3 regions of the Methylobacterium sp. BE186 genome follow, and region 2 is predicted to be linked to each of the others. Evidence: predicted binding sites of a transcription regulator. Region 2 holds the regulator's gene; each other region holds the start of a gene.
The links. Region 2 encodes PhoB, which activates phosphate uptake and scavenging genes when phosphate is short. Its sites were predicted from a motif close to TGTCATNNANCTGTCAT; they were not measured.
Positions count from the first base shown of each region.

Region 1: J2X36_RS09225 (ceramide glucosyltransferase) is a predicted target of PhoB. The motif match lies at 4,117-4,133, and genes of this name have one in related genera.
Region 3: J2X36_RS09670 (RNA degradosome polyphosphate kinase) is a predicted target of PhoB. The motif match lies at 3,988-4,004, and genes of this name have one in related genera.

Region 1 is NZ_JAVDVV010000006.1:185,229-192,296, reverse strand. Features, by position in the region: gene J2X36_RS09245 (efflux RND transporter periplasmic adaptor subunit) at 1-959, opposite strand, end outside; gene J2X36_RS09240 (helix-turn-helix domain-containing protein) at 1,116-1,679, shown strand; gene J2X36_RS09235 (2-dehydropantoate 2-reductase N-terminal domain-containing protein) at 1,821-2,885, opposite strand; gene J2X36_RS09230 (histone deacetylase) at 3,151-4,065, opposite strand; gene J2X36_RS09225 (ceramide glucosyltransferase) at 4,198-5,358, shown strand; gene J2X36_RS09220 (glutamine amidotransferase-related protein) at 5,448-6,140, shown strand; tRNA gene J2X36_RS09215 (tRNA-Leu) at 6,148-6,232, opposite strand; gene J2X36_RS09210 (YqaA family protein) at 6,368-6,949, shown strand; gene J2X36_RS09205 (disulfide bond formation protein B) at 6,949-7,068, shown strand, end outside.
Region 2 is NZ_JAVDVV010000033.1:7,162-14,229, reverse strand. Features, by position in the region: gene pstA (phosphate ABC transporter permease PstA) at 1-220, shown strand, start outside; gene pstB (phosphate ABC transporter ATP-binding protein PstB) at 273-1,088, shown strand; gene phoU (phosphate signaling complex protein PhoU) at 1,142-1,861, shown strand; gene phoB (phosphate regulon transcriptional regulator PhoB) at 1,875-2,576, shown strand; gene J2X36_RS23790 (GcrA family cell cycle regulator) at 2,689-3,222, opposite strand; gene J2X36_RS23785 (patatin-like phospholipase family protein) at 3,661-4,854, shown strand; gene J2X36_RS23780 (TFIIS helical bundle-like domain containing protein) at 4,886-5,014, opposite strand; gene J2X36_RS23775 (NAD(P)/FAD-dependent oxidoreductase) at 5,098-6,609, opposite strand; gene J2X36_RS23770 (alpha/beta hydrolase) at 6,620-7,068, opposite strand, start outside.
Region 3 is NZ_JAVDVV010000007.1:25,785-32,852, reverse strand. Features, by position in the region: gene ppx (exopolyphosphatase) at 1-1,408, opposite strand, end outside; gene J2X36_RS09670 (RNA degradosome polyphosphate kinase) at 1,506-3,917, opposite strand; gene J2X36_RS09665 (hypothetical protein) at 4,033-4,734, opposite strand; gene J2X36_RS09660 (AI-2E family transporter) at 4,742-5,869, opposite strand; gene J2X36_RS09655 (CDP-alcohol phosphatidyltransferase family protein) at 5,928-6,473, opposite strand; gene purM (phosphoribosylformylglycinamidine cyclo-ligase) at 6,688-7,068, shown strand, end outside.

The sequences.
Region 1 (7,068 bases), on a different contig from region 2:
GGCGCGACGGTGCCCGTCTTCGGGTCGAGCACCCAGACGGCCGGCTGGCTCTTCCACCGGTAGAGCGCGGACCAGGGCAGCACGATCGCGGCCTGCGGCCGGAATTTGCCCCGCCCGATCACGACCGCGCCGAGGCCCATCTGCGGCGGCGTCCGGTCGAGCCCGACCTTCACCCGCACGGTGCCGGAGGCCGGATCGACGCTCGGAGCGATCTCGCGGACGGCTCCCACCGCGACGACGCCGGGATCCGCCTGGAGCACGACCTCGACGGTCTTCGAATCGGGCGGCGTCGCGAGCAGCGCCTCGTAGACGTTGAACACCGCGTCGCGCGGCCCGTCCTGCGCGAGAACGAGCACGGACTGGCCGGCCTGGACGACCTGCCCCGTCTCCAGCGAGCGGCTGAGCACGATGCCGGCGACGCCCGCCCGCAGCTCCGTGTAGGAGAATTGCTCCTGCGCGGTGCCGAGCGCGGCCTTGGCCGAGTCGACCGCGGCCTGGGTGGTGCGGAGTTGCTGCTCGGCATTGTCGTAGGCAGGCCGCGTCGTGTAGCCGCTCGCCAGCAGCGTCTCCTGGCGTTTGAAGCTGAGCTTCGCCTGGGTGAGCTGCGCCTCCGCCGAGGTCAGCGCCGCCCGGGCATTGTCGAGGTTCGCCCGCTGCTCCTGCGGGTCGAGCCGGGCGAGGACCTGATCGGCCTCGACATGATCCCCCACCTCGACGAGGCGCGTGCCGACCTTGCCGTTCGTGCGGAAGGAGACGTTGGTCTGCGCCTGGGCCTGAATGTCGCCGGTGATGACGATGTCGGCGGCGATCATCGTGCGCGCGGCCGCGACCGTCCGCACGAAGGTCCGCGCCGCGAGCGGCGTCTCCGGCTCCGCCCGAGCCGGGCCGGGCGGTGCCGCGAGCGCGCAGGCCACAAGGGCGGTGCAGAGGCGTAATGGCGTCGGTCGACGCCCCGTCATGGCAACATCTCGGGCAGCCTCTCGGGCATCGTGTCGGGCAGCTTCTGGGGCGGCTTCCTGGGCAGCTTCTCGGGCAAGCCCCCGATTCGGCCTATCGCCAGGCAGCCATATCCGCTACCTTACCGACCGTCCAGACGGTTTTTAGTGAGTTGGGGTATGGCGAAGGCGCGCAGCCGACGGGAGAACCGTCCCGAGATCATCCTCGACGCCGCCGAGGCGCTGCTGCGCCGCTCCGGCAGCCGCACGCTCACGATCGACGCGGTGGCGGCGGAGGCGGAGCTGAGCAAGGGCGGGGTGCTGCATCATTACGCCTCGAAGGACGCGCTGATCACCGCGCTCGCCGCCCGCAAGGTGGAGCGCCTGCGGGCCGGCATCGGCCAGCACGCCGCGGCGCTCGCGGAGACGCGGGCGCGGATGCCGCTTGCGATGATCGGGCATGCCCGCGAGGTCTATGCCGAGGAGTCCGGCTTTCCCGACTCGCTCCTCATCGCGAGCGCCGAGAACGCGGACGCGGCCGCCGGCTTCCGGGCCTTCCTCGCCGAGCGCCTGCGGGATCTAGCCGAGATCGAGGCGCGGCCGGGGGCCGGCGCCGCCTTCCTGTTCGCGATCCTGGGGCTGATGATGAGCCGCTCGCTCGGCTTCCACGAACTCGACGGGGCAGAGCTCGACCGGCTGTTCGGCGCGCTGGAGGCGCAGGCGCGGGCCTTGCCGGAGGAATGATCCGGCCCTTGCTCCCGCACCGGTCCGGGCCGATGCGGGATCGTGTCGGGGACGCGCAGCCCGGCCCGCCCGGCACGCGGGCGCCTGCCCGGCGAGGCGGCCGGACCGCGCGTCGCGATCCGGCGGGGTGATCGGAGCGCGTCAGATCCCGTCCGACCCGCCCGCGAAGATCTTCTCGCTGAGCTTCCGGTCGACGACCTGGACCGTGCGGTCGATCTCGGCGTTGGGCATGTCGAGCTGGTGCGCGATCAGCTTCACCAGCAGGTCGACCCGCTCGATGAAGGGCGCCCCGCTCGCCACCGCCCGCGCCGCCGAGGACGGCTTGAGCAGGCTCTCCGCCGCCTTGGCGTATTTCCCGAAGGGCACCTGATCCTCCGGATCGGCGCCGAGGCGCCGGGCGAGGGCGTCGACGTGCTCGTAGATCGACTGAGACAGGTTCAGGTCGCCGTGCACGGCCTCGCGGATCGACTGGGGCTCGTTCGGCGTGATGCAGCGGTAATTGCCCGTCAGCAGCATCGACCACTTGGCCAGGGGCACGAACAGCGAGTCGAACACCTTGAGCTTCACCGGTACGTCCTGGCCGTCGAGCCTGACCGCGTCGATGTCGGCCTCCAGCTCCCGGAGCAGGCGGTTGTGCGCCTCGTCCGCGAAGGTCGCCGCCTTGAAGTTCGTCGGCAGGCCGACATGGAGCACGTTCGCCCCCTCCTCCGGCGGCCGGAAGGCCTGCGGATCGGGCGAGCAGAGCGTCATCAGACCCGGCTCGAACCGCTCCCAGACGCCGGGATTGGTGTAGGCCTCCTCGAGGTCCATCCCCGCGAGGTCCGGGATCCGCTTGAGATAGGGCAGCGGCGGCATGTTCATGATCGAGAGGCAGGGCAGCTTCGCCGCCGCGATCTTGATCATCAGCACGCGGATCGTGTGGTTGGTGTATTGCGGCTCCTGCATCGCGAGGCCGACGAGGTCGTAGCGGGACACGTCGACGTCCTCGGGCGGCGTCGCGTCGAGGGTGCCCGGCAGGTCGCGCGAGAAGATCGACCGGTGGGTCTCCTCGCCGCGCAGCTGGATGCGCACCTCGGTCCCCTCGCGGTTGATGAGGTCGGCCGTCTTCTTCCGGCAGACCAGGGTCACGTTGTGACCGGCCATCAGCAGCTTCGTCGCGAGCAGGGAGCCGTAGGACGCTCCGAGGATCAAGATGTTGCGCGCCACGCTTTCTCTCCCTGTGTGTTCTGTTGGATTGTTCTCTATTGCCCCAATCCCTGCCTGCCGAGTGTCTTCGACAGGTATTCGCCCAGGCTGGGGAGCGACGTCGGCCGGGTCTTACACTGTGCTGTGACGACCCTGCTGGGTGAAGCCTGCCACCATCTACCGCCCGTCGACGGGACTTACAATCACAGAGTCCTTCTCACCTTCCATCTCCGCTCTGTGACAATTTATTTTTGGTCGAGCCACAAGTTCTTTTTGCCTTCGGGCCTCACGGCGCCGGGCCGCGCCCCTCCGCCCCTGCCATCGCCTCGAAGACGAGGGCGTGGCGGGCGGCGATCGCGTCGACGTCGGGGCCATAGCCGCCGCCGATCACCGCCGCGAGCGGGATGCCGCGTGCCCGCGCCGCCCCGACCACGAGGCGCTCGCGGGCCGCGAGCCCCGCATCCGTGAGGGCGAGGCGCCCGAGCCGGTCCTCCCGATGCGGGTCGACGCCGGCATTGTAGAAGACGAGGTCGGGCTGCAGGGCGTCGAGGAGTGGCGGCAGGCGCGCGGCGAGCACCGCCAGATAGGCCGCGTCGTCCAGTCCGTCGGGAAGGCCGATGTCGAGGTCGCCCGGGATCTTGCGGGCGGGGTAGTTCTTCTCGGCGTGGAGCGAGAGGGTGAACAGGTCGGGGCAGGCATAGAGGCAGTCGGCGGTGCCGTCGCCCTGGTGGACGTCGCAATCGACGACGAGGGCCCGGCCGATCGCGCCCTCCCGGTGCAGGGCGCGGGCGGCCACCGCCACGTCGTTGAACACGCAGAAGCCCGCCCCCTGCTCCCGCCGCGCGTGGTGGCTGCCGCCCGCCGCGCTCCCCGCGAGGCCGTGGGCCAGGGCGAGCCGCGCCGCCGCCAGCGTGCCGCCGGCCGAGGCACGGGCGCGGCGCGTCACGCCCGCATCGATCGGCAGGCCGATCGCCTTCTCGACCGCGCGGGGCACGGCGGAGGCGAGCACGGCCTCGACATAGGCGCGGTCGTGGACGAGGCAGAGGGTCTCCTCCGGGGCGGGCTCCGGCACCACGAAGCCCGACGGCGCGAGGCCGCGGGCCGACAGGATCTCGGCGAGCCGTCCGTATTTGCCCATCGGGAAGCGGTGCCCCGCGGGCAGGCTCGCCTGATAGGCCGGGTGATAGACGATCGGCGTCACCCGACCCCTCCTCGTGGCGGCGCGCCCGCCGCGATCCTGCGCGTTCCGGCCTGTCATACGCCTGATACGGGGCGCCTGTTAGGGGCCCTGTCCGGGATGGGCCGGACCGGCCCGTCCGGGGAGCGGACATCCATGGACGGCGCCTTCGCGAGCGGCACCCTGATCGCCCTGGCGCTCTGCGCCCTCGTGACCCTCGCCAACCTCGCGAGCCTGACGCTCGCCGGGCGCCGCATCGGCGCGGCGCGGCCGGGCTCCGCCTTCCCGGCCGGCGCCCCCGTCTCCCTGGTGCGGCCGGTCTGCGGGCTCGAGGCCTTCAGCGAGGAGATGCTCGCCCGCGGCTTCCGCCTCGACTACCCGGCCTACGAACTGATCTTCTGCGTGGCGGATGCGGGCGATCCCATCCTGCCGCTCCTCCACGGGCTGATCGCGGCCCATCCCGGCGTGCCGGCCCGCCTCATCGTCGGCGACGAGCGCGTGAGCGACAACCCGAAGCTGAACAATTGCGTGCGCGGCTGGGAGGCGGCCCGGCACGACTGGGTCGTGCTCGCCGATTCGAACGTCCTGATGCCGGGCGACTACCTGCAGCGGCTCCAGGCGGGCTGGCGGGCGGAGACGGGGCTCGTCTGCTCCACCCCGATCGGCGCGTGTCCGTGGGGCTTCCCGGCCGAGATCGAGTGCGCCTTCCTCAACACCCTGCAGGCGCGCTGGCAATATGCCGGCGAGGCCCTGGGGCTCGGCTTCGCGCAGGGCAAGAGCATGCTCTGGCACAGGCCCTTCCTGGAGGCTCGCGGCGGCATCCGCGCGCTCGCCGCCGAGATCGCGGAGGATGCCGCCGCCACGAAGCTCGTGCGGGCGGCGGGCCGGCGCGTCCATCTCGTCGCCGCGCCCTTCGAGCAGCCTCTGGGGCGGCGGACGCTCACGGAGGTCTGGTCGCGCCAACTCCGCTGGGCGCGGCTGCGGCGGGTGACCTTCCCGCTCTTCTTCGCTCCCGAGATCGGCACCGGCGCCCTCCTTCCCCTCGGCCTCGGCGCCGCCGTCGTCGAGGGCGCGCCCGCCCTTCTGGCACTCGCCGCCATGGCCGCGCTCTGGTACGGCGCCGAATACCGGCTCGCCGTCCACGCCGGCTGGCACCGCTCGCCGCGCCTCGTCCTCGCCTTCCTGGCGCGGGACGCGATGCTGCCGGCGCTCTGGGCCGGCGCCTGGATGCAGAGCGCCATCGTCTGGCGCGGCAACGCCATGGACATCCGCCCGAAGGAGGCGGGGCCCCTGCGCCCGCGGGTCAGGGCCGCGTGAGGCCGGCTTCCCCGGCCAGGGGCGCCTGATCTACATCTCGGGTCGAGCGCCACGCCCCTCTCTCGACGCGCGAGGATCCGCCCTCCCCCATGAAGATCGCCGTCCTCGAGACCGGCCGGCCGCCGGCCCGCCTCGGCGGGCGCTATCCCGGCTACGGCGAGATGGTCCGCAGCCTCGTCGGGCCGGGCCACGCCTACGAGACGTTCCTCGCCGATTCCGGGGTTCTCCCCGTTCCGAACGCGCATGCGGGCTATCTCATCACCGGCTCGCCCGCCGGAATCTACGACCCCGATCCCTGGATCGCGGCGCTGATCGCCTTTCTGCGCGCGCTGGCGCCGGAGCGGAGGGTGGTCGGGATCTGCTTCGGCCATCAGGTGATGGCCCAGGCCTGGGGCGGACGGGTCGTGAAGTCCGAGAAGGGCTGGGGCCTCGGCCTGCACCGCTACGAGGTCGTCGAGCCCGCGCCCTTCATGGATGGGGGCGACGCGATCCGCGTGCCCGCAAGCCATCAGGACCAGGTCGTGGCCCTGCCGCCCGGCGCGCGGGTGCTGGCGGCCAGCGCCTTCACCCCGTACGCCGTCCTCGGCTACCGGGACCGGGCCGCCCTCTCCTTCCAGTGCCACCCGGAATTCGAGCCCGCCTTCGCCCGCGCCCTCACCGAGGGGCACCGCGCCGCGGAGTCCGATCCGGCGCGCGCCGCGGCGGCGCTCGCCTCCCTCGACGGGCCGCACGATTCCGGCCGGGTGGGCGGCTGGATCCGGCGCTTTCTCGATGATGTGTGAGGCTGCTTGGTGCGGGTAGAGGGAATCGAACCCCCACGCCTTGCGGCTGGCGATTTTGAGTCGCCCGCGTCTACCAATTCCGCCATACCCGCGTCCCGCGCCTCATCGCACAGGTTCGCCCCGGCGGCCAAGGACTTTTGCGGGGCGGCTGCGGCCCGCCTTCACTGGCCAGGGGCGCCCGCCTGTGCTCAAAGGTCGGCGCCTCTCCCCGACCGGACAAGGACCCGATGATCCGCGGCCTCTACGAGTGGATACTCGCGCTCGCCGGCAAGCCCTCGGCGCCCTGGGCGCTCGGCGCCGTGGCTTTCGCGGAGAGCTCGTTCTTCCCCGTCCCGCCCGATGCCATGATGGTGCCGATGGCGGTGAGCCGGCCCGACCGGGTCTGGTTCTACGCCCTCGTGGCGACGGTGGCCTCGGTGGCGGGCGGCCTCGTCGGCTACGCGATCGGGGCTCTGCTGTTCGATTCCCTAGGCCAGTGGCTGATCCGGCTCTACGGGCTGGAGAACTCGGCCCACACCTTCCAGGAATCCTACGCGCAGTACGGCCACTGGGTGATCCTGCTCAAAGGTCTGACGCCGATCCCCTACAAGCTCGTCACCATCACCTCGGGCTTCGCCCATTACAGCCTGTTCTGGTTCACGGTGCTGTCGATCGTCACCCGCGGCGCGCGCTTCTTCCTCCTGGCGGGGCTCCTCGGCCGCTACGGCGTGCAGATCCGCGGCGTGCTCGACCGGCACCTGAACGCCGTCGCGGCGATCTCCGTCGCGGTGATCGTGCTCGGCTTCGTGCTGTTCAAGCTGGTGCTGTGATGCGCGCGGCCGACCTGCTGAGCCTGCGCGGAGCCGCCCTGCTCGTGGCGCTTGGCGCAACGCTGACCGTCGGAGGCGCCCTCGTGTTCGAGCACGGGCTCGGCTACGTGCCCTGCAAG
Region 2 (7,068 bases):
GGCGCCGCTCCTGTTCACGGCGCTCAACAACAATTCCTGGTTCAACGCCAACCTGATGGGCGGCGTCGCGAACCTGCCGGTGATGATCTACCAATTCGCCCTCTCGCCCTACCCGAACTGGCAGAGCCTCGCCTGGGCGGGCGCCCTCCTGATCACGATGGCCATCCTGGCCCTCTCCGTGGTGGCGCGCCTCGTCATCAAGACCGAGCGGGCGCGCTGAGCGCCCGCCTTCACGCTTCCCGGCCGACCGGCCTTCCGAAGGAATCCCTCCGATGAGCGCCTCCCCCGCCGTCAGCGCGCCGCTCAGCGGCCGCAGCCAGGCCAACGCGAGCGCGCCCGTGCGCATCGCCGTGAAGAACCTCGACTTCTACTACGGCACGTTCCACGGCCTGAAGAACATCAACCTCAACTTCCATGACCGGCAGGTCACCGCCCTGATCGGGCCTTCGGGCTGCGGGAAGTCGACGCTGCTGCGCACCTTCAACCGGATCTACAGCCTCTACCCGGAGCAGCGCGCGGACGGCGAGATCCTCCTCGACGGGCAGAACATCCTCGACCCGAAGGTCGACCTCAACGAGCTGCGTGCCCGGGTCGGCATGGTGTTCCAGAAGCCGACGCCCTTCCCGATGTCGATCTACGACAACGTCGCCTTCGGGCTGCGCCTCTACGAGCGCCTGCCGAAGGCCGACCTCGACCTGCGCGTCGAGGAGAGCCTGCGCAAGGCGGCGCTCTGGGACGAGGTGAAGGACAAGCTGAAGCAATCCGGCATGGGCCTCTCGGGCGGCCAGCAGCAGCGCCTCTGCATCGCCCGCACGGTGGCGCAGCGCCCGGAGGTGATCCTGTTCGACGAGCCGACCTCGGCGCTGGACCCGATCTCGACGGGGCGGATCGAGGAGCTGATCGAGCAGCTGCGCGACGAGTTCACGATCGCCATCGTCACGCACAACATGCAGCAGGCGGCCCGCATCTCGCAGTTCACCGCCTTCATGTATCTCGGCGAACTCGTCGAGTTCGGCCCGACGACCCGGATCTTCATGAACCCGGAGAAGCGGCAGACGCAGGATTACATCACCGGCCGCTTCGGCTGAGCCGGCCCGTCACCCGCTCTCCCGTTCCCGCGCCCGACCCGAGGATCACGACCATGTCCGAGCACATCGTCACCTCCTACGACAACGATCTCGACGACCTGCGCCGGTCGATCTCGGAGATGGGAGGCGTCGCCGAGAAGATGATGGCCGATGCGAGCCAGGCGCTCGTGCGGCGCGACACCGTGCTCGCCCAGGCCGTCATCGCCGCCGACAAGCGCCTCGACGTGCTCCAGCGCGAGATCGAGGAACGCGCCGTCCTCCTCATCGCCCGCCGCCAGCCGCTCGCCATCGATCTGCGCGAGACGATCTCGGCGATCCGCGTCTCGGGCGATCTCGAGCGGATCGGGGATCTCGCGAAGAACATCGCCAAGCGCGTGGTCGCGATCAGCGATCAGGCGCAGGCTCAGAAGATCGTGCTCGGCGTCCAGCACATGAGCGACCTCGTGCAGGAGCAGCTCAAGGACGTGCTCGACGCCTATGCCAGCCGGGACACGACGTCGGCCCACGACGTCTGGGAGCGGGACGGGGCGATCGACGCCCTCTACAACTCCCTGTTCCGCGAACTCCTGACCTACATGATGGAGGACCCGCGCAACATCTCGTTCTGCACGCACCTCCTGTTCTGCGCCAAGAACGTCGAGCGGATCGGCGACCACACCACCAACATCGCCGAGACGATCCACTACCTCGCCACCGGCGAGACGCTCGCGATCGAGCGTCCGAAGAACGATGCCTCGAACTACGCGACGGTGTCTCCGGGAACGGCGGCCTGACGCAGGAACGGGGATGAGCACGCGGATCCTGATCGTCGAGGACGAGGAGGCGCTGACCCTCCTGCTTCGCTACAACCTGGAGGCGGAGGGCTTCACCGTCGATTCCGCCGCCCGCGGCGACGAGGCGGAGTTGCGCCTTGCCGAGCAGGTGCCGGACCTCGTCCTCCTCGACTGGATGCTGCCGGGGCTGTCCGGGATCGAGATCTGCCGCCGCATCCGGGCCCGCCGCGAGACGGAGCGGCTGCCCGTCATCATGCTCACCGCCCGCGGCGAGGAGGGCGACCGCATCCGCGGGCTGGGCACGGGGGCGGACGACTACATCGTCAAGCCGTTCTCGGTGCCGGAACTGCTCGCCCGCGTGCGCGCGCTCCTGCGCCGCGCCAAGCCCGCCCATGTGGCGAACCTCCTGGTTGCCGGCGACATCGAGCTCGACCGCGTCAGCCATCGCATCCGCCGCTCGGGCCGCGAGATCCATCTCGGCCCGACCGAGTTCAAGCTCCTCGAATTCCTGATGCAGAGCCCCGGACGGGTCTTCTCCCGCGAGCAGCTCCTCGACGGGGTCTGGGGGCACGACGTCTACATCGACGAGCGCACGGTGGACGTGCATGTCGGGCGCCTGCGCAAGGCCATCAACCGCCCGCGCCAATCCGATCCGATCCGCACCGTGCGCGGCTCCGGCTACTCCTTCGACGAGATGTTCTCGGGCGTGGACTAGCGCGCGGGCCGCTCGAACCTCGGGCGCCCCTGAATCGACGAAGCCCGCCGACGGCGTACCGGGGCGGGCTTCATCGATCGGGTCTTCCCAGGAGAGGGGAGGGACGCCCCTCCTAGCGGAACCCCGCCACCCGGCGGTCCCGCTTGCGCTCGGCGGCGGGCTGATAGGCGATCTGGGCGTGGTGCGTGCAGTAGGGCAGCCCGGTGATCGAGCGGGCGCCGCAGAAGCGGAATTCCGGCGTCGTCGGATCGCCCATCGGCCAGCGGCACATCGATTCGCGCAGGTCCATGATGGTCACCCGCTCGGAGACCGCCAGTGCCACGGTCTCGGAGGCCGGCTGCGCCGGCGGCGGGAAATCGGGGGCCGGCCGGTGCGCGGTGATCGCGATCGGCTCCGGCGCCTCCTCGATGATCTCGACGGCCGTCGCCTCGGCCTCCCCGTCGCGCTCCGGCTTGCGGCGCCCGTTCACGGGAGCGGGGGCGGCCTTGATCCGGCCGGCGAGGCCGAGCCGGTGGACCTTTCCGATCACGGCGTTGCGGGTCACGCCGCCGAGCTGAGCCGCGATCTTGCTCGCGCTCTGCCCGTCCTCCCACAGACGCCGCAGCAGCTCGACGCGCTCGTCCGTCCAGCTCAGGCCTGCTTCCATCGTCGCCCCCTCCTGAACGCTGCGATCACCGCGGCCACGCCCTCAGGCAGGCGTTGCAGGCCGGTCGCGCAGGTCAGCCGCCTCCAAGCCGCGGGTCCCGGTCAGTCGGGCAGCCGGTGCAGGATTCGAACGATCGCGCCACTGGTGATGGCCGCCGGGGGCGTGCCCCTGGCGACGCGGATGAACCTACAAGAGGGCTCGTGGACGATGCAAGAGTCGACACAGGGCCCACCTCCGGGGGCGCCCCTGTTTCCACCGCCAAAGGCCGGGGCCGCCCTCCGCGTGCCGCCGGGCTTGTGCGCGGCGGCACGGATCTGTGGCCGCCGCGCATCAGCCCGGCCGAACCCGTCCGATTGCCGGGCCCGGGCCGGAACGATAGAATGGCCAAGCTCGTTCGGCTGGGGGTGTGGTCAGAGGCAGGGCACGGGGACAATCGCCATGGCGGGTCGGTTCAGGATCTCGCACGGGCTGCTCGCGCTCTGCGCGGCGGCCAGCCTCTCTGCCTGCTCGTCGCTGCCGCGGGTGTCCTACACCGCGGAGCAGGCGGCCTTCGCGAGCGTGCCGAACATTCCGGAGGCCCGCGTCTCCTCCGACGCCTCGGCCGACGCCTTCACCCAGCTCGCGGCCCGGCCCGAGGCGCGCCGCCAAGCCTTCTCCTACCTCGCCCTCTCGGGCGGCGGGGGCGACGGGGCCTACGGCGCGGGCATCCTCAACGGCTGGACGGCCTCGGGTACGCGGCCGGACTTCACCCTGGTCTCCGGCGTCAGCACGGGCGCGCTCATCGCGCCCTTCGCCTTCCTGGGGCCGGCCTACGATGCCTATCTCACCGAGTTCTACACGAGCGGCGTCGCCGAGACCCTGGTGCAATCGCCGAGCCTGACGAACGTCCTGTTCGGCTCCGGCCTGTTCGGCGACGGGCGCCTGCGCGACCTGATCGGCCGCTACGTCACGGCGGACCTCCTCGCCGCCGTGGCCGAGGAGCACGCCAAGGGCCGGCGCCTCCTCGTGGTGACCACGAACCTCGATTCCCAACGCGCCGTGATCTGGAACATGGGCGCCATCGCCGCGAGCGGCGCTCCGAACGCGGTCGAGCTGTTCCGCGACGTGCTCACCGCCTCGGCGAGCATCCCGGCGGTGTTCCCGCCGCAGCTGATCGACGTGCAGGCGGGCAACAGCGCCTTCCAGGAACTCCACGTGGACGGCTCGGTGGTGACGCCGGTCTTCACCCTGCCCCAGTCCTTCCTGCTGCGGGACGGGCGCCTGCGCACGAACGGCAAGGCCAACATCTACGTCGTGATCAACGGGCGCCTGGAGCCCGAATTCGACGTGACGCGCAACAACACGCTCTCGATCGTCGAGCGCTCCTTCACGACGGCGAGCCGTGCGCGCAGCCGGGCGACGCTCGCCACGACCTACGCGTTCACGCGCGCCAACAAGATCGGCTTCAACCTGACCTACATCGACGAGAGCGCCCCCGCGGCGACGGCCGCGCGCGGCTTCGACACCGCCTACATGCGCAGCCTCTACCAGGCGGGCTACGAGAAGGCGCGCCTGGGGAATTTCTGGGAGCACACCGTGCCGGCCGCGCCGGTCACGAAGGCGGTCGCGGCGGTGGCCGCGACCGCGCAGTAGGGGCTGCTCCGCCGCCTACTTGCTCCGCGGCCTACTTGCGCAGGATCTTGGTGACGATCCGGCCGACGAGGTTGCTCGAATCCGCGTTGCGGTCGTCGCGGGAGACGGGGCGATCCTCGTTGCCGAGGAGCTTGGTGACGATGCGTCCGATCAGGCTCATGGTGGGGTCCTCGCGTCAGATGCGCCGCGGCGCGGCGCAAGCTTTGCCGAACCAACGGGCGGCCCGGGTCGGGTGTTCCGCCCTCAGCGCACCCGATAATCCGAGGACAGGCGCGCACGGCGGGCACCCCGGCGATAGGCGAGGACCGAGCCCGGCCAGATCGCCGTGTTGCGTCCTTCCGCGTCCTGGTACCAGCTGGTGCAGCCACCCGCTTGCCAGATGCTGTCCGAGAGCCGCGCCCGGACGCCCTTGAGGAAGCGCGCCTGCGCCTCCGGCCGCACCTCGACCGCGCTGAGGCCGCGGCTGCGCATCGCCAGGAGGCAGGAGAGGGCGTGCTCCACCTGCGCCTCGATCATCAGGATCATCGAGTTGTGGCCGAGCCCGGTATTCGGCCCCATCAGCAGGAACAGGTTCGGGAATCCTGCCACCGTGATGCCCTGGAAGGCGCCCATCCCGTCGCGCCACGCCTCGGCCAGGGTCAGCCCGTCGCGCCCCGTCACCGGCAGACGGCGGAAGCTGCCGGTGACGTCGAAGCCCGTGGCGTAGACGATCGCGTCGAGGGCGTGCTCGGCCCCGTCCTCCATCACGACGCCGGCAGGCGTGATCCGGGCGATCCGCCCCGTCTCCAGGGTCACGTTTCCCCGCATCAGGGCGGGGTAGAAATCATCCGCGATGAGGACGCGCTTGCAGCCGAGGCGGTAGCGCGGCGTCAGCTTCTGCCGGAGGGCTTTGTCCGGCACCGCCTTGGCGAGGTGGCGCCGGGCGAGCGCCTCCGCCTGCGCCGTCAGCTTCGAGACCTTGGTGAAGCCGAGCAGCGCCCGCATTTCGTGGATCCAGAACAGGCGCTCGCGGAAGAGCCGCCGCGCCAGGGGAACCCGCCGGTAGGCGGCCTGCGCCCGCTCGCCGATCGCGCGGTCGTGCTTCGGCATGATCCAGGCTGGCGTGCGCTGGAACAGGGTGAGGTGGGCTGCACTCTCGGCGATCTGCGGCACGAATTGCACGGCGCTCGCCCCCGTACCGATGACGCCGACGCGTCGCCCCCTCAGCTCCACCCCGTGATCCCAGGCGGCGGAGTGGAAGGCGCTGCCCGCGAAGGATGCGCGACCGGGAATGTCCGGCAGGGCCGGATGATGCAGCCCGCCCATGCCGGAGACGACCGCCCGCGCCCGCAGGGGGCCCCGGCTCGTCTCGACCCGCCACAGGGCCTGCTCCTCGTCCCAGGTCAGCGCCGTGACGCCGGTGTTCAGGTGCAGGTGCGGCAGCAGGCCATGGTCGCGCGCGGCCTGTTCGAGATAGGCCTTGATCTCCGCCTGCTGCGGGTAGAGCCGCGACCAGTCGGCCTTCGGAACGAAGGAGAGGGAATAGAGGTGGGAGGGGATGTCGCAGGCCGCGCCCGGATAGGTGTTGGCGTGCCACGTGCCGCCGATGCCGTCGCCCTTCTCGACGATCCGGAAGGGACCGATCCCCGCCTCACGGCAGCGGATGCCCATGGCGAGGCCGGAGAAGCCCGCGCCGACGATCAGGACGGCGAGCGTCTCCCGAGGCAGCTCCTCGGGAGGCTCCTGAGGAAGCCCCGGTGTCGTGCCGTTGCTCATCGCGCGCTCCTCACGCTTCGGCCCCCGCTCTCGCATGCACCGTCAGGAAGGTCGAGGCCGCGTTGAGCGAGGTGCGCGCCTCCGGCAGGTAGGCGTGGGCGAATTGCCAGACATGGGGCACGACCGGGAACACTCGCAGGCTCACCGTGACGCCCGCCGCCCGCGCCCGCTCGGCGAGCCGCACGGAATCGTCGCGCAGCACCTCCCGCGCGCCGACATGCAGCAGGAGCGGCGGCAGGCCCGCGAGGTCGCCGTAGAGCGGCGAGACGTGGGGATCGATCGGGTCGGCACCCCCGAGATAGAGGGGCGCGAGGGCGCGCAGGACCTCCGGGTCGAACATGGCGTCCCGCTGCCCGTTCTCGATGTAGGAGGCGCCGGTTCCCACGAAGTCGGTGGCGGGCGAGAACAGGATTGCCGCCTGCGGCAGGGGCAGGCCGCGGTCGCGCGCCCGCAGCATCA
Region 3 (7,068 bases), on a different contig from region 2:
GGGGCATCCGTTCCAGCGTCCCGCCCATCCCGGCCGAGATCGGGAAGGCGACGCGCAGGAGGCCACCGACGAGGCGGGCCCGGTCGAACAGACGAGGGCCGGCGAGGCTGCGCAGCATCGGGCTCGCCTTCTCCGGTGCGACGCCCTCGTGGCGGAAATAGACGGCCAGCGCCAGATAGGCCCGGCCCGGGTGATCGACGCCGACGAAGGCCGCGTTCGTGATGATGTTGATGCTCTGCTCGCCGCGGTAATCGGGGTGGGCCCGCCAGCCGATGTCGGAAAGCAGGCAGGCGGCGTGGCGCAGGCGCCGCTCGTCCGCCGTCTCCGGCCCGTCGAGGGTTTCGACGAACCGGTCGGTCCAGGCGAGGAGTTCTTCCCCGTGCGCGGGCGAACGGGCACGCAGGGCGTTCAATTCGGAGGCCGCGGCGATCAGCGGGTCGATCAGTCGTGTCTCGCGGTCGAGCTGCTCGAAGAGCAGGCCCTCCCGCACGCCGGAGGCCGAGATCGCGACCTCCCTCGGGCGGCCCGCCCGGATGATCTCCTCCAGAACCACGGCACCGTAGGCGAGGAGCGGCCGCCGCGCCTCGGAGATCGACTCGACGTCCTGCAACTGCGCCGCGTCGACCTGCTCGACCATCTCCAGGAAGTTCAACTCGTCCGTCGGCTCCACGCTGTAGCCGTGCATCACGTGGACGGGGTAGCCGCGGGCCGCCTGGTGCAGACGCGCCAGCGCCCGCCACGTGCCGCCGACCGCGTAGAAGCTGCGGCCCTTCAGCGTCTCGAGCTGGGGCGCCGCCTTCTTGAGGTGCTCGCGCACGAGCTTGGCCGCCTTCTTGAGGGAGCCGCCAGAGAGGTCCTGGAGCGCGAGACCGCCGAGCGGCATCGTCACCCCCTGCCCCACGATGAAGCCGCGCACGTCCACGAGTTCGAGGGAGCCGCCGCCGAGATCACCCACCACGCCGTCGGGCGCGTGAAAGCCCGAGATCACGCCGAGAGCCGAGAGTTCCGCCTCGCGCCGGCCGGAGAGCAGCTCGATCTTCTGCCCGCAGGCGGCTTCCGCCGCCGCCAGGAAGGCGGGGCCGTTCTCGGCGTCGCGTGCGGCAGCGGTTGCCAGCACGAACAGACGCGAGACCCGCATCGTCGTGCACAGGACCCGGAAGCGGGCGAGGGCGGAGAGGGCCCGGCGCGTCGCGTCCTCGTTGAGCCGGCCCGTGGTCAGCACATTCCGGCCGAGCCCGCAGAGCACCTTCTCGTTGTAGAGCGGGGTCGGAGCCCGGGTCAGCCCGTCATAGGCGACGAGGCGGACCGAGTTCGATCCGATGTCGATGATGGCGACGGGGGCAAGACGCTCGCCGTCGTCGGAGGGGTCGGATTGCACGAGCGTCAGGTTGGTGCGCTGGAGCCCCAAGGCGCGTATCCCTCGTTTCGGGCCCGCGGGCGGCCGCCGCGGGCTCGGCTTCGCTCAGGCGCCGCGCCGAATCCCATCCCGGGCCCGAGGCCCGGGCTCAGGTCCGCTGCGCTCTACGACTGAGCGCGCGGGGGCTCGATTTCTTCGACGACTTGCCGCGCCCGGACAGGCTCGGATTCGTCATGAAATACTTGTGCGCGTTGAACGGCTCCTCGCCGTCCGCGGGCTTCATGCGCTCGCTCGCCCCGGACGCCAGTACACGCCAGCTCTGCCGGTTGTCGAGGAGGTTCGCCAGCATGATCTGATCGAGCACCTGCTGATGCACAGTCGGATTGAGGATCGGCAGGAGCGATTCCACGCGCCGGTCGAGGTTGCGCTGCATCAGGTCGGCCGAGGAGATGTAGACCGTGGCCTTCGGATGGGGCAGCCCGACGCCGTTGCCGAAGGCGTAGATGCGGCCGTGCTCCAGGAAGCGTCCGACGATCGACTTCACCCGGATCGTCTCGGAGAGCCCGGGGATCCCTGGGCGCAGGCAGCAGATGCCGCGCACGATGCAGTCGATCTGCACGCCGGAGCAGGAGGCGTCGTAGAGCGCGTCGATGATCTGCTGGTCGACGAGCGAGTTGCACTTGATCCAGATCGCGGCGGGCCGGCCCGCCTTGGCGTGCTCCACCTCCGCCTCGATATGCTCCAGGAGCCGCGTCTTGAGGGTCAGTGGGGAGACCGCCATCCGCTCGAGCTCGGCCGGCTCCGCGTATCCGGTGATGAAGTTGAAGAGGCGGGAGACGTCGCGGGCGATGGCGGGATCCGCCGTGAAGAAGGACAGGTCCGTGTAGATGCGGGCCGTGATCGGGTGATAGTTGCCGGTGCCGACATGGCAGTAGGTGACGAGCCGGTCGCCCTCGCGCCGGACCACCATCGAGAGCTTCGCGTGGGTCTTCAGCTCCACGAAGCCGAACACCACCTGCGCACCCGCCTTCTCGAGGTTGCGCGCCCAGCGGATATTGGCTTCCTCGTCGAAGCGGGCCTTCAATTCGACAAGGGCGGTGACCGACTTCCCGGCCTCGGCGGCCTCGGCGAGCGCCGCGACGATCGGCGAATTCGAGGAGGTGCGGTAGAGGGTCTGCTTGATCGCCACCACGTTCGGGTCGCGGGCCGCCTGGAAGAGGAACTGCACCACGGAGTCGAACGACTCGTAGGGGTGGTGGACGATGAAGTCCTTCTGCCGGATCGCCGCGAAGACGTCGCCGCCCGATTCCCGGATGCGCTCGGGGAAGCGCGGGTTGTAGGGCTTGAACTTGAGATCCGGCCGGTCGATCCCGACGATCTGCGACAATTCGTTGAGCGCGAGCATTCCCTCGATCAGGAACACGGCCTCGCTCGCGATCTCCAGCTCGTCCGCCACGAAGGCGCGGAGATCCTCCGGCATCCCGGCCTCGACCTCGAGGCGGATCACCACCCCGCGGCGGCGCTGCTTCAGCGCGGTCTCGAAGTGGAGGACGAGATCTTCCGCCTCCTCCTCGATCTCGAGATCGGAGTCGCGCACCACCCGGAAGGCGCCCTGGCCGCGGACGAGATAGCCCGGGAAGAGCCGGCCGGTGAACATCACGATCACCTGCTCGATCGCGATGAAGCGGGCGACCGGATCTCCGGCGAGGTCCGGCAGGCGCACGAAGCGGTCGAGCACGGCCGGCAGGCGGATCAGGGCGCGCAACACCCGTCCGTCGCGCGGGCGCACCAGCATCAGGGCGATGGTGGAGCCGAGATTCGGGATGAAGGGGAAGGGGTGGGCCGGGTCGATCGCGAGGGGAGTCAGGACGGGGAAGACGTGGTTGAGGAAGTAATCCTCCAGCCAGCGCCCGTGCTCGGCCGCGAGCTCACCCGGATCGACGAGGTCGATGTCGACGCCGTGCAGCTCGGCCTTCAATTCGCGCCAGCGCGCCTGCTGGTCCTCGGCGAGGCGCGAGACCTCGTGGCCGATCCGCAGGAGCTGCTCGGAGGGCGTCAGGCCGTCCTGCGAGGGCACGACGAGGCCCGCGCGGACCTGATCGTGCAGGCCGGCCACGCGCACCATGAAGAACTCGTCGAGGTTGTTGGCCGAGATGGAGAGGAAGCGCAGCTGCTCCAGCAACGGGTGATTGGTGTTCGAGGCCTCTTCCAGCACGCGCCGGTTGAACTGCAGCCAGGACAATTCGCGGTTGACGAAGCGCTCGGGCGAGTGCCGCAGATGACGCCCCGCCTCCAGCACCGGCTCGCGGGCCGTGCTGCCGGCGAGGTCGGCGGCCGGCTCGGTCCGCGTCTCGGCGGATTCCGCCGTCGCTGGCCAATCATCGGCGGCCTCGGCCGGTGCCTTGGACGCGCCGCCGCGGGTCGCGGGCATGCGGCGCACGGCCGCCGTGCGCGCCGCGGCAGCCTGCGCCGGGGCGCGCCGGCGGGACGGCGCGGCGGGATCGCGGTTCTCGACGGCCTCCGGAGCCTCGTTCTCCCGTGCGTCCGTGCTCGGCTCCATCTCCGACACCCTTCATCCTCCGCTTGCCGTCTTCCGGGCGGGCTCACTAGCACGCGCGCCCGGCATTGATTTGACAGTTCCGTGACGCCGGCCGCCGAATTCGCCGTCGGCCGGCTCAGTCGCCCTCCTCCTGCATCCCGAGGCGCTCCAGCACCGCGAGCGCGAGCGGCCGGGTGATCCGGCGCCCTCGGCCGAGGGCGTCGCGGTCGAGCTCGCTCACGACCTCGCGGGCGCCGGCGAGCGACCGGTCGATGCGGAGCGCCAGAGCATCGACGACGCTCAGATCGACCACGAGTTGCCGGTCGACGAACAGCTTCACGATCACCGCCCTGAGCAGGGCGTCGTCCGGGGGCAGGATGCTCGCGCCCGGGGCGAGCCGCAGGCGCGAGCGCAGGTCCGGCGTCCGGATCCCGAGCCCGTCGACAGGCTCCGCGCTGGTGACCAGCACCGGGCAGCGCCGCTCGCGGGCGAGGTTGAGAAGGTGGAACAGGGCGGCCTCGTCGAGGCTCCCGGCCCTGTCGACATCCTCGACGACGAGGGCGCCGTTCGAGACGAGGTGCGTGACGCTGGCGGCGCCGACCTCGGCGGCGGTCACGGTCCAGGCATGGGCCCGCGTCGCCCAGATCGAGGCGAGATGGCTCTTGCCGCTGCCCGACGGGCCGGTGAGGACGAGCACCGTATCCGGCCAGTCAGGCCACGCCTCGATCAGGGCGTAGGCCGCCTCGTTGGCGGGGCTCACGAGGAAGTCCTCGCGGCCGTAGCGCGGGTCCAGGGGCAGATCGAACGTGAGTTGTCGGGGCGGTGCGTTCTCGCGCATGCGGGCTCTAGTCTCGCCGGGGCGGCTGCCCCGTCAAGGGCTGCATGCCGTCCCGATGCGGCAGGAGGGGCGGCTCGTCGGCGTGGTAGAGCCGGCTCTGCAGATAACGCTCGATGGCGAAGCGCACGACCACGCCGATCGAGGCCGCGATCGGCACCGCCAGGAGCAGGCCGACGAAGCCGAACAGGGAGCCGAAGGCGAGGAGCGCGAACATCAGCCAGACCGGATGCAGGCCGACCGACTCGCCGACGAGCTTCGGCGAGATGATGTTGCCCTCCAGGAACTGCCCGACCAGGAAGACTCCGACGGTGAGGCCGATATGCAGCCAGTCGGAGCCCGGCCAGAACTGCACCAGGGCGACGCCGACCGAGAGCAGGAATCCGGTGAGAGTGCCGACATAGGGGATAAACGTGAGGAAGCCCGCGATCAGCCCGATCAGGACGCCGAAATTCAGCCCGACGAGCCAGAGGCCCACCGCGTAGAAGGTGCCGAGGATCAGGCATACGAGGGTCTGCCCGCGCACGAAACCGGTGATCGCGCCGTCGATCTCACGGCCGAGACGGCGCACCACCGGACGGTGGCGGGGCGGAACCCAGGAATCGAGCTTGGCGATCATCCGGTCCCAATCGACGAGAATGTAGAAGGCGACGACCGGCGTCACGACAAGGAGCGAGGCGATCGAGATCAGCGCCTGGCTCCCGGACCAGAGCGACTTCAGGAAGGTGAGGAGCCACGCGCCGCCCTGGCTCGCCAGCGTGCCGACCGACGATTGCAGCTCGGTGAGCACATCCGTGCCGCCGATCCGTTGGAGCAGCGGCCCGACCCGCTCGGCCAGGATCCCCTGCAGGCGTGAGATCGTGCCGGGCAGCGTGGTGATCAGCGCGGCGATCTGGCTCGCGGCGAGCGGGATCACGATCAGCAGCGTGATGACGAGGACGACGACGAAGAGCGCGAGGATCAGCAGGCTCGCCGCGAGGCGCCCGAGGCCGAGCCGCTCCAGCCGGTCCGCCAGCGGGTCGAGCAGGTAGGCGAGCGCGATGCCGGCCACGAAGGGCAGAAGCACGTCGCGCAGCAGGTAGAGGAGGATCAGCAGGACGAGCGCCGCGCTGAACCCGATCAACGTCCTGCCGCGCATCTGTGCCGTTCCTACACCGTTCGACCGGCGCCGAGAGTGGGAACGAAGCTGCGCCCGATCAAGGGCGCGCCCCCGGGGATCCGGTGCCGTCCCGCAGGACGCGGCCGTAGGCCGCGAGCGACAGGAGGCTCGTTCCCGCCACGATCCAGCAGCCGACCAGAACGGATCCGCCGATGGGAAAGTCACCAGCGCGCGCCACGAGGACGAGGGTCGCGAGGCCGATCTGCGCCGCCGTATTGAGCTTGCCGATGAGCAGAGGCCGGATCGCGAGGCGGCGGCCGTTGAGCCGGGCGAGGAGGATCGCCCCGATCACGATGAGGTCGCGGGCGATCACGACCGCGAGAAGCCAGACCGGCAGCGCGCCGACGGTCGCAAGCGCCACGAAGACGGAGACGAGAAGCGCCTTGTCGGCGAGGGGGTCGAGAAGGGCGCCGAGGGGGCTTTCCATTCCGAACCGCTTGGCGAGGAAGCCGTCCAGCGCGTCCGAGGCCCCGGCGACGACGAAGACGGCGAGCGCCGCGCCCCAGGCGCCCTCCCCGATCAGGACGAGGATGACGGGCACGAGGCCGAGGCGGCCGAGGGTGATGAGGTTCGGAAGGGTCATGCGGTGACTGGCAAGGCGCACGGCTCGCCTCTGCGACCGACGCCACTGCCGTGCTAGCATCCGCGAGCGGATATGCAGAAGCCTGATCGACCGGCGCGGCCGCGACGCCCGGCTCTCCTTCGGGGTGGTGACGCACGGTGCGGGCGGAGCCGACTCGCCCTTCCCGCCGCAACCCGATAGAGGAACCGCGGGATCGCGGCTGGGACGAGCGAGCATGACGGACAAGGGGCTGACCTACGCGCAGGCGGGCGTCGACATCGATGCCGGCAACGCCATGGTCGAGACGATCAAGCCGCTGGTGCGCGCGACGCGCCGCCCCGGGGCGGATGCCGAGATCGGCGGATTCGGCGGCCTGTTCGACCTCAAGGCCGCGGGCTTCAAGGACGCGATCCTCGTAGCGGCGAATGACGGCGTCGGCACCAAGGTGAAGATCGCGATCGAGACGGGGCGCCACGCGACGATCGGCATCGACCTCGTGGCGATGTGCGTCAACGACATCATCGTCCAGGGCGCCGAGCCGCTCTTCTTCCTGGATTACTACGCCACCGGGAAGCTCGTGCCCGGCGTCGGCGCCGACATCGTGCGGGGCATCGCC